Regions from separate parts of the Listeria sp. ILCC792 genome, predicted to be linked through region 2. Evidence: a T-box and tRNA genes for the amino acid it is inferred to sense, from the RefSeq annotation. Region 2 holds a T-box; the other holds one or more tRNA genes.
What was found. A T-box is a leader RNA that pairs with one kind of tRNA and senses whether it is charged. The one in region 2 lies ahead of CFS60_RS01890 (valine--tRNA ligase), so its partner is inferred to be a tRNA-Val.
Positions count from the first base shown of each region.

Region 1: it encodes a tRNA-Val, which carries the amino acid that the T-box ahead of CFS60_RS01890 (valine--tRNA ligase) is inferred to sense. The anticodon was not compared.

Region 1 is NZ_FYBO01000005.1:68,655-76,302, forward strand. It holds gene CFS60_RS07240 (LacI family DNA-binding transcriptional regulator) at 1-335, shown strand, start outside; gene CFS60_RS07245 (PadR family transcriptional regulator) at 528-860, shown strand; gene CFS60_RS07250 (HAAS domain-containing protein) at 853-1,440, shown strand; gene CFS60_RS07255 (DUF4097 family beta strand repeat-containing protein) at 1,442-2,533, shown strand; tRNA gene CFS60_RS07260 (tRNA-Val) at 2,629-2,701, shown strand; gene CFS60_RS07265 (metallophosphoesterase) at 2,802-3,968, shown strand; gene jag (RNA-binding cell elongation regulator Jag/EloR) at 4,099-4,719, opposite strand; gene yidC (membrane protein insertase YidC) at 4,716-5,579, opposite strand; gene rnpA (ribonuclease P protein component) at 5,620-5,982, opposite strand; gene rpmH (50S ribosomal protein L34) at 6,066-6,200, opposite strand; gene CFS60_RS07290 (hypothetical protein) at 6,348-6,815, opposite strand; gene dnaA (chromosomal replication initiator protein DnaA) at 7,253-7,648, shown strand, end outside.
Region 2 is NZ_FYBO01000001.1:389,211-396,858, forward strand. It holds gene hemA (glutamyl-tRNA reductase) at 1-203, shown strand, start outside; gene hemC (hydroxymethylbilane synthase) at 193-1,125, shown strand; gene CFS60_RS01875 (uroporphyrinogen-III synthase) at 1,122-1,838, shown strand; gene hemB (porphobilinogen synthase) at 1,828-2,805, shown strand; gene hemL (glutamate-1-semialdehyde 2,1-aminomutase) at 2,808-4,097, shown strand; T-box leader at 4,138-4,357, shown strand; gene CFS60_RS01890 (valine--tRNA ligase) at 4,406-7,057, shown strand; gene CFS60_RS01895 (folylpolyglutamate synthase/dihydrofolate synthase family protein) at 7,115-7,648, shown strand, end outside.

The DNA.
Region 1 (7,648 bases), on a different contig from region 2:
AAGATAGCTACAAAGCCGCTGTACAATTAATGTCAAGCGACGATAAACCAACCGCCGTTTTCGCAACCGATGATATCAAAGTCATGAGCATTTACAAAATGGCGGCTGATCACGGATACAAAATTCCAGAAGATTTATCCGTCATCGGCTACAACGACAAAGTTGCATCAACCTTTTTGTCCCCCCCACTAACATCCATTGACATTCCCATTAATCGTCTGGGACAAAGTGCTACAAAACTTCTCTTTCAAATATTAAAAGGAGAACAAAACATTCCAAAAGAGACCATCATCTCCACCAATATGATTATAAGAGAATCCATTAAAGAGATTTAAATCAGGCCGAACAAAGTAGTTACTTTGTTCGGCCTGATTTATTTTAAGGAAGTATGTCTAGAATTCCAAGTAAAACTATCAATTCCATTTTAGTACCTTGCATTGAACAGTAGTTAGTGGTATACTATATTCGGGTAGTGAATAATAATCAGTACTGAGAAAATAAATATAGCAAAGAATGGAGGGCTTTTTATGGAAGTCAATCCGCAGTTTAAGAAAGGCGTCCTAGAATTATGTTGTTTGTATTTGATTCGTTCCAAGGACCGCTACGGTTATGAACTCGCGCAACAAGTTTCCATATACATTGAAGTCGCAGAAGGTGCCATTTATCCGGTATTACGACGACTTGTAAAAGATGAATATTGTACCACTTATTTGAAAGAGTCCACCGAAGGACCCTCACGAAAATATTATCAATTAACATTAAAGGGTGAAATTTACTTGAATGAATTAATTTTTGAATGGAGTAACTTTACAAACAGCGTCACAAAATTAATGGAAAAGGAGGGAGTGCGAGATGAATAAAGAACTATTTTTAACCGAATTAGAAGAGCGACTAGCCTCACTAAATCCAGCTGATCGCGAAGAATTACTCGAAGATTACCGCGAACACTTTAGAAGTGGCGAAGCAGAAGGCAAAAGCGAAGAAGAAATCGTCCTAAGCCTCGGCACGCCAAAATCAATCGCCGAAGACATCTTCACACAACGCGAAGAACTACTTCAAGACCCTATGACTCCGCCAGAAACATACTACGTTCCAAGAAAGCCGACCACAAAAGAACGCACACCAGGCTTAAGAGTCATTTTGCTCATCGGTCTTATCTTCCTAGATTTAATTCTTTTAATTCCCATCGGCATTTCAATTTGGAGTTTTGTCATTTCACTTTGGATTTTAGTCGGTACGCTCGTTTTATCACCAGTGTTACTACTCGTTTCCCTCATGTTTGGACAAACACTCGAAATGTATCAAGGCTTTGCAAGCATTGCCATGACCGGCCTAGGCTTAATGCTATTACCAGTTATTCTTTGGTTTACAAACCTTGTTAAAAAACTAAGTGTTCTAGTCATTTCTTGGCATACTTACACGCTGAAAGGAGGACGTTAAAATGAGAAATACAAAATGGACTTGGCGCGTCTTCTTTGCCGGCTTAGCTTTACTTATCATCGGCGGAATTGGCTTTGCTTTCACATTTAATGGCAACGTAATTGAAAAAGGCGAAGCTTATAACAAAACATTTACACTGACAGATGACAAGGTTGAAAATATTACATTAAATACGGAACACGACAGTAATATTATTTTTAAGGAAAGTCAAAATGGCAAAAATTATGTAGAAGTATCTGGTCACTACACAAAAAGTGAAATCGAACAAATTAAAACGACAGAGGTGCAAAATGACGGCACCACGCTTAACCTTGAAGTTAAAAACAAAGAACCGTTTGTTGACTTTATGAAGATAAATATATATGGCAAACAAGAAATTACGATTTATTTAAACAAAGAACAAGCTCTTAAAGAACTTGTTGTAGAAGGAAATTCGTCGGATATGATGGTTTCTGACGGCAGCTTGCAGACGCTTAAAGTGAGCGCTTCTTCTGGTGAAATTCAGCTTGAACGCACAAATGCTGACCAAATCAGCGTAAACAATGACTCTGGCGACACCCGCTTAGTTGACCTCACTGGTGACACAAATGTGAAAGCTTCTTCCGGGGAAATCGAAGCCGCGCGAATTGATGGCGATTTAACGACTGAAACGACCTCAGGCGATATTGATGCCGAAAATGTAACAGGCAGCGCCATCAAATTGGTGAGCAATTCGGGTAGCATTTCTGCTGATAACTTCAGTGCGAAACAAATTTCGCTTGAAACAAATTCAGGTGATATTGAAGGCAGCCAGTTAGATGGAAAAGTTCACTCAACCAGTTCTTCTGGCTCAATTGAATTAGATGGCCTCGGGGCAAGCGCTTCGGCCAAAACGAGCTCCGGCGATATTGAACTAGCCTTCAATCAGGAACCAAAAACGGTCACTGTAGATTCCAATTCGGGCGAGGTAAATGTAACGTTGCCGGCGGGAATTAAAGCCATTTACAATGTGCGCTCAGATTCTGGTGACATTAAAATGCCAAACAACTCGAAAAATGCATCTAGCGAAATAAACGCGGTCACCTCTTCTGGTGACATTAAAATAAGCGATTAAATTTAGCAAGCCAACACTTTGTTTTAACCAAAATAAAGGTGTTGGCTTTTTTGTTATTGACTTCTGCTGTTAAAATTCGTATCATTGGTTTATACGGTCCTGTAGCTCAGTTGGGAGAGTATCACCTTGACATGGTGGGGGTCGCTGGTTCGAGACCAGTCGGGACCATTTTGAAGCCTGTTTTCTACTCGTTAGAAAATGGGTTTTTATATTTATGCTATACTAAAATTAATGATTGTTTCACGTGAAACATTAAGGACGGGTTGTTATGGAAATTAAAACGTCAATTCATACTTTTTTTCTTTTAGTAGGTTTAAATCGCTTAGGGAAAGAAGTGTTTTTAGAGAAAATCATTTTGCCACAGTTGATTTTGGATTGCGAGGTACCACCCAAATTTGTGCATTTGGAACAAAACGCGGGTGATTTTGACCAAAAGTTGTTGGCAGCGATTCAGTATCCGGCAAATACGGAGTATGTTTTTGTTAGCGTGCCGCACTTGGCGGATGAGTTTTTGGATTATTTGAAGCGACATGCGCTGAAGAATCGATATTCGATTGAAATTTTTGACTTTGGGGATTCGAAATCGGCGTTCCACCATTTCAGTGACGCCAAGGTTCACCGTGTGGATTATCGTGAGAATTTGACGATTTCAAGCAATTACGAGGCGTACGCGACCTGTTTGCTGCCAGAAAATAAAACGTATCACATTATTGGAGATACGCATGAATGTGTAGCGGAGCTAAAAACCATGCTGGAAGACTTTGGATTCCAATTTGATGGATCTGACCGGGTTGCGGCTTGCCCGCCTGATGACCAGGCGTTTATTTTTTTAGGGGATTTTATTGATAAGGGCAAACAAACGCGGCAGATGGTCGAATTTCTCTTTGAAAATCAAAAGTATTTTTATTTTGTTCTCGGAAACCACGAAAGTTTCGTCTACAAATATATTCGCGGGGAAATTAAAGGGGCCAATCAAACAATTGTCGACACCTATTTCGACTCAATCCCCGTTTTGAAGGCCGATGCAGAATTACTTGCGAAATTTAACGCGCTTGTAAAAAATGCAAAGCCTTTTTACGAATTAAAAGGGCGTTTTATCGCCACACATGCGCCTTGTAAAAATAAGTATTTAGGCAAAATGGACGAGAAATCGCTACGTAAAATGCGAAATTTCCATTTAAATCGCGATATGCCCATTCAGGATCAGCTGCTATTTTTGAAAAAAGAAGCTTCTGAAGAACTTCCATTCCATTTTTTCGGTCATGTCGCCTGCGCGAATGCATTTCGAATCCACAACAAAGTGCATCTCGATACTGGCTGTGTTCACGCAAATTTGCTTACAGCCGCAATCACTGACGGCACTACCGTGCAAATTCACTCCATTCCCTCACATCATCACACGACTTTAACTAAAAAACTACCACATTTATTCTAAACGTCAAAAGACTGATGACAAATGGTGAGATTCTAGGCAAAGCCGAGTACCGCACCGGAGCGTACTTGAGTACGTGAGGAGCGGAACGGAGGCTTTAACGACGAAGATTGCTGTTTGTCATCAGTCTTTTTCATGATTTTGCTGGTTTAATTACAATATAACGGTACGGGTCGCGCCCTTCCGAATGTGTTTCAACTTTGGTATTTTCGCTTAAAATAGCATGAATGATTTTGCGTTCAAATGATGGCATTGGTTCCAAATGTACTGCACGCCGTGTTTTAATTGCTTTATCACCCATTTTTTTAGCGAGTCCAGAAAGTGTTTCATAACGTCTTTCACGATAATCGCCAACATTAATGATAATGTTTTTAAATTGTTCAGTTTGTTTGTTAGCAATTAGTTGTGTTAAATATTGAAGCGAGTTTAAAGTTTGACCATGTTTTCCAATTAAAACGCCTAGGTTTTCTCCAGAAATTTGGATTTTGATGTCTTTTCCCTCTTCTTCCACGTCAATTGAGATTTTTGCACCCATTTTTTCAGCAATATCCAAAATATAGTCGGTCGCGATTTGCGTGCCGTTTTCTTTTTCAATTACTTTAACCATAGCCAGACGTGAACCTAATCCGAAAATACCCTTTTTCCCTTCGTCCATAACCTCGACATCAACTTGATTTTTTTCAAGTTTTAGTTCTTTAAGTGCATTTTGAACAGCTTCTTCTACAGTTTGTCCTTGCGCAGTTATATCTCTCACTTTCTTTTCTTACCTCCTTTTTTCGAAGCTTTCATGTTTGCAGCTTTCTTTTGAAGTCTTGCTTCCTCTGCTTCTGCCGCTTCACGCGCTTCTAGTTCACGTTTATTTTTAAAAGGATTGTTTATTAAAAGTGTTTGGAATACGGTGAATACGTTACCGATAATCCAGTAAAGAGCCAGTGCTGATGGTAGCGTAATCCCCATGAATAAAATCATAACTGGCATGATATAAATAATCATCGCCATTGATTTATTTTGTTGTGTTTGTCCCATCATTGAAATTTTAGATGAGGCAAATGTTGTTAGGGCTGCTACAATTGGTAAAATGTAATAAGGATCTGGACTTCCGAGCGTCATCCACAAGAATGTATCTGTTTTAATTTCAGCAGTTCGGCTAATTGCTTGATAAAAGCCGATTAGAATAGGCATTTGAATCAAGAGTGGCAAACAACCCATCATTGGATTGATGTTATGCTCTTGGTATAAACGCATTGTTTCTTGTTGCAGTTTTTGTTTCGTTTCATTGTCTTTTGATGCATATTTTGCTTGAAGTTCTTTTAATTTTGGCTGAACATTCATCATTTCTTTTTGACTCTTAATTTGTTTAATCATAAGTGGCATAATGAGCAAACGAATTAAGATTGTAACAACAATAATTCCCATCGCGTAATTGCCACCGAATAAATCTGCAAACCAAGTAATCACCCAAGATAGAGGATAAACGATGTAATGACTCCAAAATCCTGTAGAGTCTTTTGTAATTGGGTCAGTTGAATACCCACACCCCGAAAGAACTGTCATAAGTAAAACGACTAAACTTGTAATAAACAGTTTTTTCTTCAGGTTCTTTTTCTTTTTCAAAAAGTATTACCTCCCATTCCGCCTTTTTTAAAATTCCCACTCATTTTGAATAGCTCTTTTTAGAACGTTTCATCGCCTTAGCAATTTTTAAAACGTGCTCTAAACTACTCTTTACTTCGTGAAAATCCATGTTGGCCGCCGGTTTTCTGGCGATAATAATATAATCATTTTGCGAATCAATTTCGTTCTCAAATTCATGAAAAGCTTGTCGTATGTAACGTTTAATACGATTTCGACAGACAGCGTTTCCAATTTTTTTACTAACGGATAAACCAATTCGAAAATGTTGTAAATCTTCTCTCTTTAATTTATACACGACAAATTGCCGGTTAGCAAATGACTTCCCTTTCTTAAAAACAAGCTGAAAATCATCATTTTTTTTGATCCGATACTCTTTTTTCATACAGACTCCTTTGGAATGTCCTACCTAAGTAAGAAAATACTTTAAACCTTCCAATAAAAAAACCACTGAGCCTTTTCAGTGGTCTACGCAGATAATACTTTTCTTCCTTTACGACGACGTGCTGCTAAAACTCTACGGCCGTTTTTAGAACTCATACGTGTACGGAAACCATGTACTTTTTTTCTTTTACGTTTACTTGGTTGATATGTTCTTTTCACTTTGTTACACCTCCCATAAATGGGTCCAATCGAATTAAATCTATTAGACAGTCTTAAATATTGTACGTAAATTAACTTTATTTGTCAATAGAGCTAGATAAACTCCGCACATAATCATACCATATTTTAAACATCAAAAAAACCCCTTTACTGCGATAAATTCAGATATTTTTTTCTCTCTGTTTTAAAATAGGGAATTTTTCGTTTGGAGACTTCCTCTAAATATTGAAGAAACTCACCAATTTTTTCATACTCTAGTGGGCATTCAAAATATAAATTTTTTTGAATCAAATAATTATCCATGTAATAGCTTGACTCATTAAATTTCAATAAATCTTCTATAAAATGAATAACTTTCGAAAATTTTGGCATCTCATCGACGTCTTCTATATCTGTGAAATGGAAGAAAAGAACATAAATATGATTTTTTTTAAGGCTTTCTTCAAATATTTTTGGTTCAATGCTACTTTTATAAAAAACAGTAAAATCTTTTAATACAGCTGGTTCCCTTTTATCATAAATGACTAAATAACCAAACGCTTTTTCTCTATTACTTTGTTCAGCAACTCGGTAAAATTCTAAATCTTTACTATTGATTAATCTCTGAAAATGCATGCTTGAACACAACCTTTTTGTCAAATTTACACTGTACTTTCATTCTACCATAGCTTTATATTTTTTGTTTAGTATGTGGATAAACTTAAACGTTCTTTTAAAATTATCCACATATTGCGATTTTTATTGTGGATAATTTGAATTGATTTTAAATTTTATTCAGATGGCTACTCACAAGTTATACACAATAACACATACTGTGGACAACTTTTTTTCACAGGTGGATAAGTTTGGGGAGCAATTTTGAAAGTCCTTGCTATTCAAGCTTTTTTTTGATAATATATCAGGTGTTGAAGAGTAAAATAATTGGGGAAAACTAAACTTATCCACAGTATCGTTTTACATTGTGGATATTTTTTAAACAGTACCGGGATATCTTTATCCACTGTTTTTCTAGCTTGTGGATAAATAATAAAAAAAGAAGAGGGGGGAGTTTTTTGCAACCAATTGAAGATGTTTGGTCTGATGTGCTACAAATCGTCCAAAAAAATATGAGTAAACCAAGTTACGACACATGGATGAAATCAACGACTGCACATTCATTAGAAGATAATACATTTATTATCTCAGCTCCTAATAATTTCGTACGGGATTGGCTAGAAAAAAGTTATACGCAATTTATCGCAAATATTTTGCAAGAAGTAACCGGAACATTGTTTGAAGTTCGTTTTATTGATGGTGAACAAGATGAAAACTTTGATTATAAGCCCATCCCACCTAACCAAATTATGTTGGATGAAAATGATCCAGACAATGCCAAACATATGTTAAATCCTAGATACGTTTTTGATACATTTGTTATTGGCTCAGGAAATCGATTTGCTCATGCGGCT
Region 2 (7,648 bases):
CGGAGCGTGAGTATGTGCTGATTGGCAAACATATGAAGAGCATTATTAACCAACTTTTAAAAAATCCGGTTTCAGAAATCAAGGAAATGTCCATTGACGCCGATTCTGAAATGAAAATCCAATTATTTAAAGAAATTTTTGGACTGCAGGTAGCCGAATCTTCGCAGAACGCTAAAGAAATGAGGAAAACCTATGAAACGTGAAATAATTGTTGGCTCAAGAAAGAGCAAACTAGCTTTAACGCAGACGGGGCATGTCATCAGCGCATTGCAAGCAAAATTTCCAGATGTTACGTTTAAAATTCATGAAATCGTGACAAAAGGCGACCGAATCTTAGACGTCACGTTAAGTAAAGTTGGTGGAAAAGGACTTTTCGTTTCAGAAGTTGAGCAGGCTTTAGTTGATAAAAAAATTGATTTCGCTGTTCATAGTATGAAAGACGTGCCTTCCGAACTGCAAGAAGGTTTAACAATTGGCGCTATCCCAAAAAGAGAATCTCCTTATGATTGCGTTGTTTTTGCAGAAAAAACCAACTTGGATGAGCTTCCGCAAGGCGCTGTCATTGGAACGAGTAGTTTACGTCGTGCTTCGATGTTAAAACGCTATCGCGCAGATTTTAAAATCAAGTCAATTCGTGGCAACATCGATACGCGCTTAAAAAAATTGTATGCGGAAGATTTCGATGCTATCCTTCTGGCAGAAGCTGGTTTATCGCGTATGGGCTGGCTCTCTGATGAAACGTTAAGACGGCAAACCCTCGATGCCACAACTTGCTTACCGGCAGTCGGACAAGGTGCCCTCGCAATTGAATGCCGAAATGATGACGCAGAAGTACTCGCGATGCTTAGCGAAATCCATGATACGGAAACGGCTTTTTGTGTACGTGCTGAACGCGCCTTTTTAAAAACGCTAAACGGCGGCTGTGAAATCCCAATTGCTGGTTTTGCCCAAAAAGAAGCTGACGGCGGACTTGTCTTCACTGGATTCGTTGGAAGCGTTGATGGCATGACACGCTTAGACGTGCAAACAAGTGGCGACACCCCAGAAACAATTGGCATTGAAGCGGCCAATATCCTTTTAAAGCAGGGCGCAAAAGAACTAATTGACGCGCTTCGTTCGCTATGAAGACGGTCGTTTTAACGCGTGAAGTAGCGAAAAATCACGAGGCCATTCGAAATCTAGAAAAAAAGGCTATTCGCGCTATTTCGATACCACTAATTGAAACACGCCCACTCCCGTTAGAACAAGAAATAATTCTTGATACGTATGACTGGCTTTTTTTTACAAGCCAAAATGCTGTGCACTATTTTTTCAAGCGTTTCAAAAAATGTCCACCTACACTCAAAATAGCTGTCATTGGTTCAAAAACAGCAGATGCCTTAAAAAAATATAATTTGCATGCTGATTTTATTCCGAGCGAATTCGAAACGGAGGCTTTTGTTTTTGAGTGGTTGCAATTTATAAGTGGAAATCCGGCGGTCCTTTTTCCGCAAAGCTTGAAGGGGCGAAGCGTTATCCCAACTTTACTAGAAGAAAAAGGGATTTTGGTGAACCGAGTGTTTTTATATGACACGTTTATGCCGGAAGTTGCACCTAGTCAGTTGCGCGCTTTCATGGAAGCAGAAGACAACTTTTACATCGCTTTTGCGAGCCCTTCTGCATGGGGGAATTTTAAGAAAATTATTAAAAAAAAGGCTGTTTGTAAATCAGTTAAAATTGCTTCGATTGGCTCTGTTACAAGTGAAGCAATCGAGCGAGATGGCTTTAAAGTCGATGTTCAGCCGACAATATTTACGATGGATAATTTACTAAAGGAGATAGAAAATGATGAATTTTGATAGACATCGCCGACTAAGGTCATCTGGCGCAATGCGTGACTTAGTTCGTGAAAATACCTTAACAATGAACGACTTCATATACCCACTTTTTATTAAAGAAGAAGGCGATGAGGTGACAGAAGTTGCTTCTATGCCCGGCGTGTACCAATATCCTCTATCTGCATTAAAGCAAGAGATAGAAAGCGTTGTTGCGTGCGGTATCCAAGCAGTCATTTTGTTCGGAATTCCTTCTGAAAAAGATGCAATCGGAACAGGTGCCTTTCATTCGCACGGTATCATTCAAAGAGCGACGAAACTAATTAAAGAAACATATCCCAATCTTCTTGTAGTCGCTGATACGTGCCTATGCGAATTTACTGACCACGGGCATTGCGGGCTTGTTCAAGGTGAACGCATTTTAAATGATGAATCGCTTGACATTCTCGTTCAAACCGCTGTCAGCCAAGCGAGTGCCGGAGCTGATATTATTGCGCCGTCCAACATGATGGACGGCTTTGTCCAAGCTATCCGCCGTGGCCTTGACGAAGCAGGTTTTGAAAATATCCCCATCATGTCATATGCCGTGAAATATGCCTCAGCTTTCTATGGCCCGTTTCGTGATGCCGCAGATGGCGCGCCGCAATTTGGCGACCGGAAGACGTATCAGATGGATCCAGCCAATCGCCATGAAGCCTTTTTAGAAGCTAAAAGCGACGAAAAAGAAGGAGCAGACTTTATTATCGTCAAACCCGCTTTAGCGTATTTAGACATTGTCCGCGATGTCCGAAACGAAACACATCTACCCGTTGTCGCCTATAACGTAAGCGGCGAATACGCAATGGTTAAAGCCGCTAGCCAAAACGGTTGGATTGATGAAGAAAAAATCGTGATGGAAATGCTCCTCAGCATGAAGCGCGCAGGGGCTGACTTAATCATCACTTACTTTGCGAAAGATGTTGCGACTTATCTAAACAAGCAGGAGGGATAACATTGGATTTTTCAAACTCAAAAAAAGCTTTTTCTGAAGCAATAAAGCTCATGCCTGGTGGGGTCAACAGCCCTGTTCGGGCATTTAAATCGGTCGACGCAGCACCCGTCTTTATGGACCACGGAACTGGTGCCTATTTAACTGACATCGATGGCAACAACTATATTGATTATGTTTTATCTTGGGGGCCACTCATTTTAGGCCATGCAAATCCAAATGTGGTGGAGGCCCTGACAAAAACTATCCAAAAGGGCACAAGTTTCGGGACGCCCACAGAAATTGAAAATGAATTAGCTAAACTGGTCATTGACCGTGTGCCATCAATTGATATTGTGCGTATGGTTTCTTCAGGTACGGAAGCAACGATGAGCGCCATTCGCCTAGCAAGAGGCTACACAAAACGCGACAAGATTTTAAAATTTGAGGGCAGCTATCACGGTCATGGTGACTCTCTTTTAATTAAAGCAGGGTCTGGTGTCGCAACGCTTGGTTTACCTGACTCTCCCGGTGTCACGAGCGGACTTGCACAAGATACTATTACCGTCCCTTATAACGATTTAGAGAGTGCGCGTCTAGCTTTCAGTCATTACGGCGAGCAAATTGCATGCGTCATCGTTGAACCCGTTGCTGGGAATATGGGTGTGGTTCCACCAATTGCCGGCTTTTTAGAAGGACTTCGCAAGCTCACTACTGAATATGGTAGTCTGCTTATTTTCGATGAAGTAATGACAGGTTTCCGCGTCGATTATTATTCTGCTCAAGGCTACTACGTTGTGACGCCAGACTTAACGTGCCTTGGGAAAGTGATTGGCGGGGGAATGCCCGTCGGCGCTTATGGCGGAAAACGAGAAATTATGGAACAAATTGCTCCAGCTGGGCCTATTTATCAGGCTGGTACATTGTCGGGTAACCCATTGGCTATGACCGCTGGCTATGAAACGATTTCTCAACTAACGCCACATCACTATGACCAGTTTCGCAGCTTAATTAAACGCATGGAAGAAGGCCTCACAAGTATTTCAGCAAAATATGAAGTGCCGCTATCTATCAATAAGGCGGGTTCCATGTTTGGCTTTTTCTTCACAGACAAAAAAGTGACGAATTTTGAAGAAGCTAAGACGAGCGATTTGAATTTCTTTAATGCTTATTATCGCGAAATGTTAAATCAAGGCATTTTCTTGCCACCATCTCAATTTGAAGGCATTTTCATTTCTACAGCTCATACAGAAAAGGAAATCGATAAGACGCTTGAAGCTTTTGAACAAACGTGTAAAACATTGAAAGCCAATTGACGAAATAGCCTCATTTTGGTAAACTACAAATATATATTGATAAAAAGCTTTGAAGAGGAAGAGTAAATTATTTTTGTTTTTTTAGAGAGAAAGTGGTTGGTGAAAACTTTCATTCGAAATAATTGAAGGTAGCCTCGGAGCTGCTTTTCTGAACAATAAAGTAGGAGAAGCCGGTGAAACTCATCGTTAAACGAATGAAGTGCTCAAAATTTTTGAGTAAAAAGGTGGTACCGCGAATCCAAACTCTTTTCGTCCTTTTATAAGGACAAGAAGAGTTTTTTTATTTGATAAAAATAGGAGGTTTTAAGATGGAAAACCAAAATGAAATTGAAATGCCAACTAAATATGAACCAAATAACGTAGAAGAAGGTAAGTATGCTTGGTGGCTTGAACAGGGCTTTTTTAAAGCAGAAGGAAATTTAGAAAAAGAGCCTTATAGCGTTGTAATTCCCCCGCCAAACGTGACTGGTAAACTTCATTTAGGGCACGCTTGGGACACTACATTGCAAGACATTATTACCCGTATGAAACGCATGCAAGGTTTCGACACATTATATTTACCGGGTATGGATCATGCTGGAATCGCTACTCAAGCAAAAGTGGAAGCTAAATTAAAAGAATCAAATATTTCTCGTCATGACATTGGCCGCGAAAATTTTCTTGAGAAATCTTGGGAATGGAAAGAAGAATATGCCTCTTTTATTCGCGAACAATGGGAAAAATTAGGGTTAGGTCTAGACTATTCAAGAGAACGCTTCACGCTAGACGCAGGTCTTTCAGATGCTGTAAAAAAAGTTTTTGTTTCTCTATACGAAAAAGGTTTAATCTACCGCGGACAATATATTATTAACTGGGATCCGGTTGCTAAAACTGCGCTTTCCGATATTGAAGTTATTCATAAGGAAGTGGAAGGAAACTTCTACCATTTAAAATACCCTCTAGCTGATGGTTCTGGCTTTTTAGAAGTGGCAACAACTCGTCCTGAAACCATTCCTGGCGATACAGCGGTTGCTGTGCATCCAAAAGACGAACGCTACGCACATTTAATTGGGAAAACTATTTTACTTCCCATCTTAAATCGCGAAATCCCAATTGTTGCAGATGAGTATGTGGAACGCGACTTTGGCTCTGGTGCTGTTAAAATCACACCCGCTCATGACCCTAATGATTTTGAAGTTGGGAACCGTCATGATTTACCACGGATTATTATTATGAATGAAGACGGTACAATGAACGAAGCTTCTGGTAAGTACAACGGCATGGATCGTTTTGAAGCACGTAAAGCTATCATTCAAGATTTTAAAGAGCTTGATTTATTTATTAAACAAGAACCTCATATGCATGCAGTAGGGCATTCAGAACGTACTGATGCTGTCGTAGAGCCATATTTATCTATGCAATGGTTCGTCAAAATGGGACCTTTAGCAGAAGCTGCTATTGCGATACAAAAAGAAGAAGAAACAAAAGTTAATTTCGTTCCAAATCGCTTTGAGAAGACGTATACCACTTGGATGGAAAACATTCACGATTGGTGTGTATCAAGACAACTATGGTGGGGGCATCGCATTCCTGCTTGGTATCACAAAGAAACTGGTGAGATTTATGTTGGTGAGAAAGCACCAGAAAATATTTCTGAATGGGAACAAGATGAAGATGTCTTAGATACGTGGTTTAGTTCTGCACTTTGGCCTTTTTCAACTATGGGTTGGCCAGATACTGATGCTTCTGATTATAAGCATTTCTTCCCGAATCACACATTAGTAACAGGATACGACATCATTTATTTTTGGGTTTCACGAATGATTTTCCAATCCGTGGAATTCACAGGAGAACGTCCATTCAAAGATACACTTATTCATGGACTTGTACGTGATGCAGAAGGACGTAAAATGTCAAAATCTCTTGGCAATGGCGTAGATCCAATTGATGTTATTGATAAATATGGCGCTGATTCATTGCGTTACACACTATCAACAGGAACCTCGCCAGGGCAAGATTTGAAATTTAGCTTTGAAAAAGTTGAAGCATCTTGGAATTTTATTAATAAAATCTGGAACGCTTCACGATTTGCGCTTATTAATATGGATGGCTTACAATACGATGAAATTGATTTATCAAAAATTATTGAAGTAAGTGATAAATGGATATTAACTCGTTTAAATGAAACCATTGAAACTGTTACTGCACTTTCTGAAAAATACGAGTTTGGAGAAGTGGGACGGACATTGTACAATTTTATTTGGGATGAGTTTTGTGATTGGTATATTGAAATTGCAAAAATTTCCTTGTACGGTGAAGATCAAGAAGCGAAGAAAACTACTCGTTCAGTTCTTGCTTTTGTACTGGATAATACAATGCGATTACTTCACCCATTTATGCCATTTGTTACAGAAGAAATTTGGCAAAATTTACCGCATAAAGGCGAGTCTATTACTATTGCTGCATGGCCGCAAGTAGATAAAAGTCAGATTGATTGTGCATCATCTGAAGCAATGAAAACTTTGGTTGATATTATTCGCGCAGTGCGTAACATCCGAGCTGAAGTTAACACACCTTTAAGTAAACAAATTAAAATTGAACTTAAACCAGCCAATGAAAAATTCAAAACCATTTTGGAAGAAAATATTTCTTATCTTGAACGCTTCTGTAATCCAGAAACGTTGACAATTTCTTTTGATTTGACACCATCTGATTCAACAATGACCGCAGTCATATCCGGTGTAGAAATCTATTTACCATTAGAAGGTTTAATTAATATTGAGGAAGAAATTGCTCGCTTAGAGAAAGAACTTGAGAAGTGGAACAAAGAAGTGGCAAGAGTTCAAGGCAAACTATCCAATGAACGCTTTATTTCAAAAGCTCCGGAAAAAGTTGTTGCAGAAGAAAAAGCGAAAGAACAAGATTATTTAGCAAAAAAAGCATCCGTTGAAGAACGTATTGCTAATTTGAAGAAAAACTAATCTAAATGACAGCCTTATTGAATAAGATAGGGCTGTTTTTTAAGGGAGCTGGTATATTTGAAATTCACTTCGTATGATGAAGCTTTAGATTGGATTCATGGAACGTTACGCCTAGGAATTAAACCAGGGCTTTCACGAATGGAAAAAATGTTAGAAACGCTAGGAAATCCAGAGAAAAAAGCAAAATGGATTCACGTTGCTGGAACTAACGGAAAGGGTTCTACATTAACATTTATTCGCTCCGTTCTTGAAGCAGAAGGATATCGAATTGGAACTTTCACTTCCCCATATATCGAACGGTTTAATGAGCGCATTTCTGTCAATAATGAACCAGTTTCAGATGAGATGATTGTAACGTTAGCTAATCGTGTTGCTCCTATAGCTTCCGAAATCGCCAAAACCGATCTTGGCCCTCCATCAGAATTTGAAATTATCACGACAATGATGTTTCTTTACTTTGCAGAATATGATCAAATCGATTTTGGAATCATTGAAGTTGGGTTAGGTGGCCGCCTTGATTCAACGAATGTGTTAACGCCACTTATTTCTGTTATTACAACAATAGGCCTTGATCATATGGAGTTTCTAGGT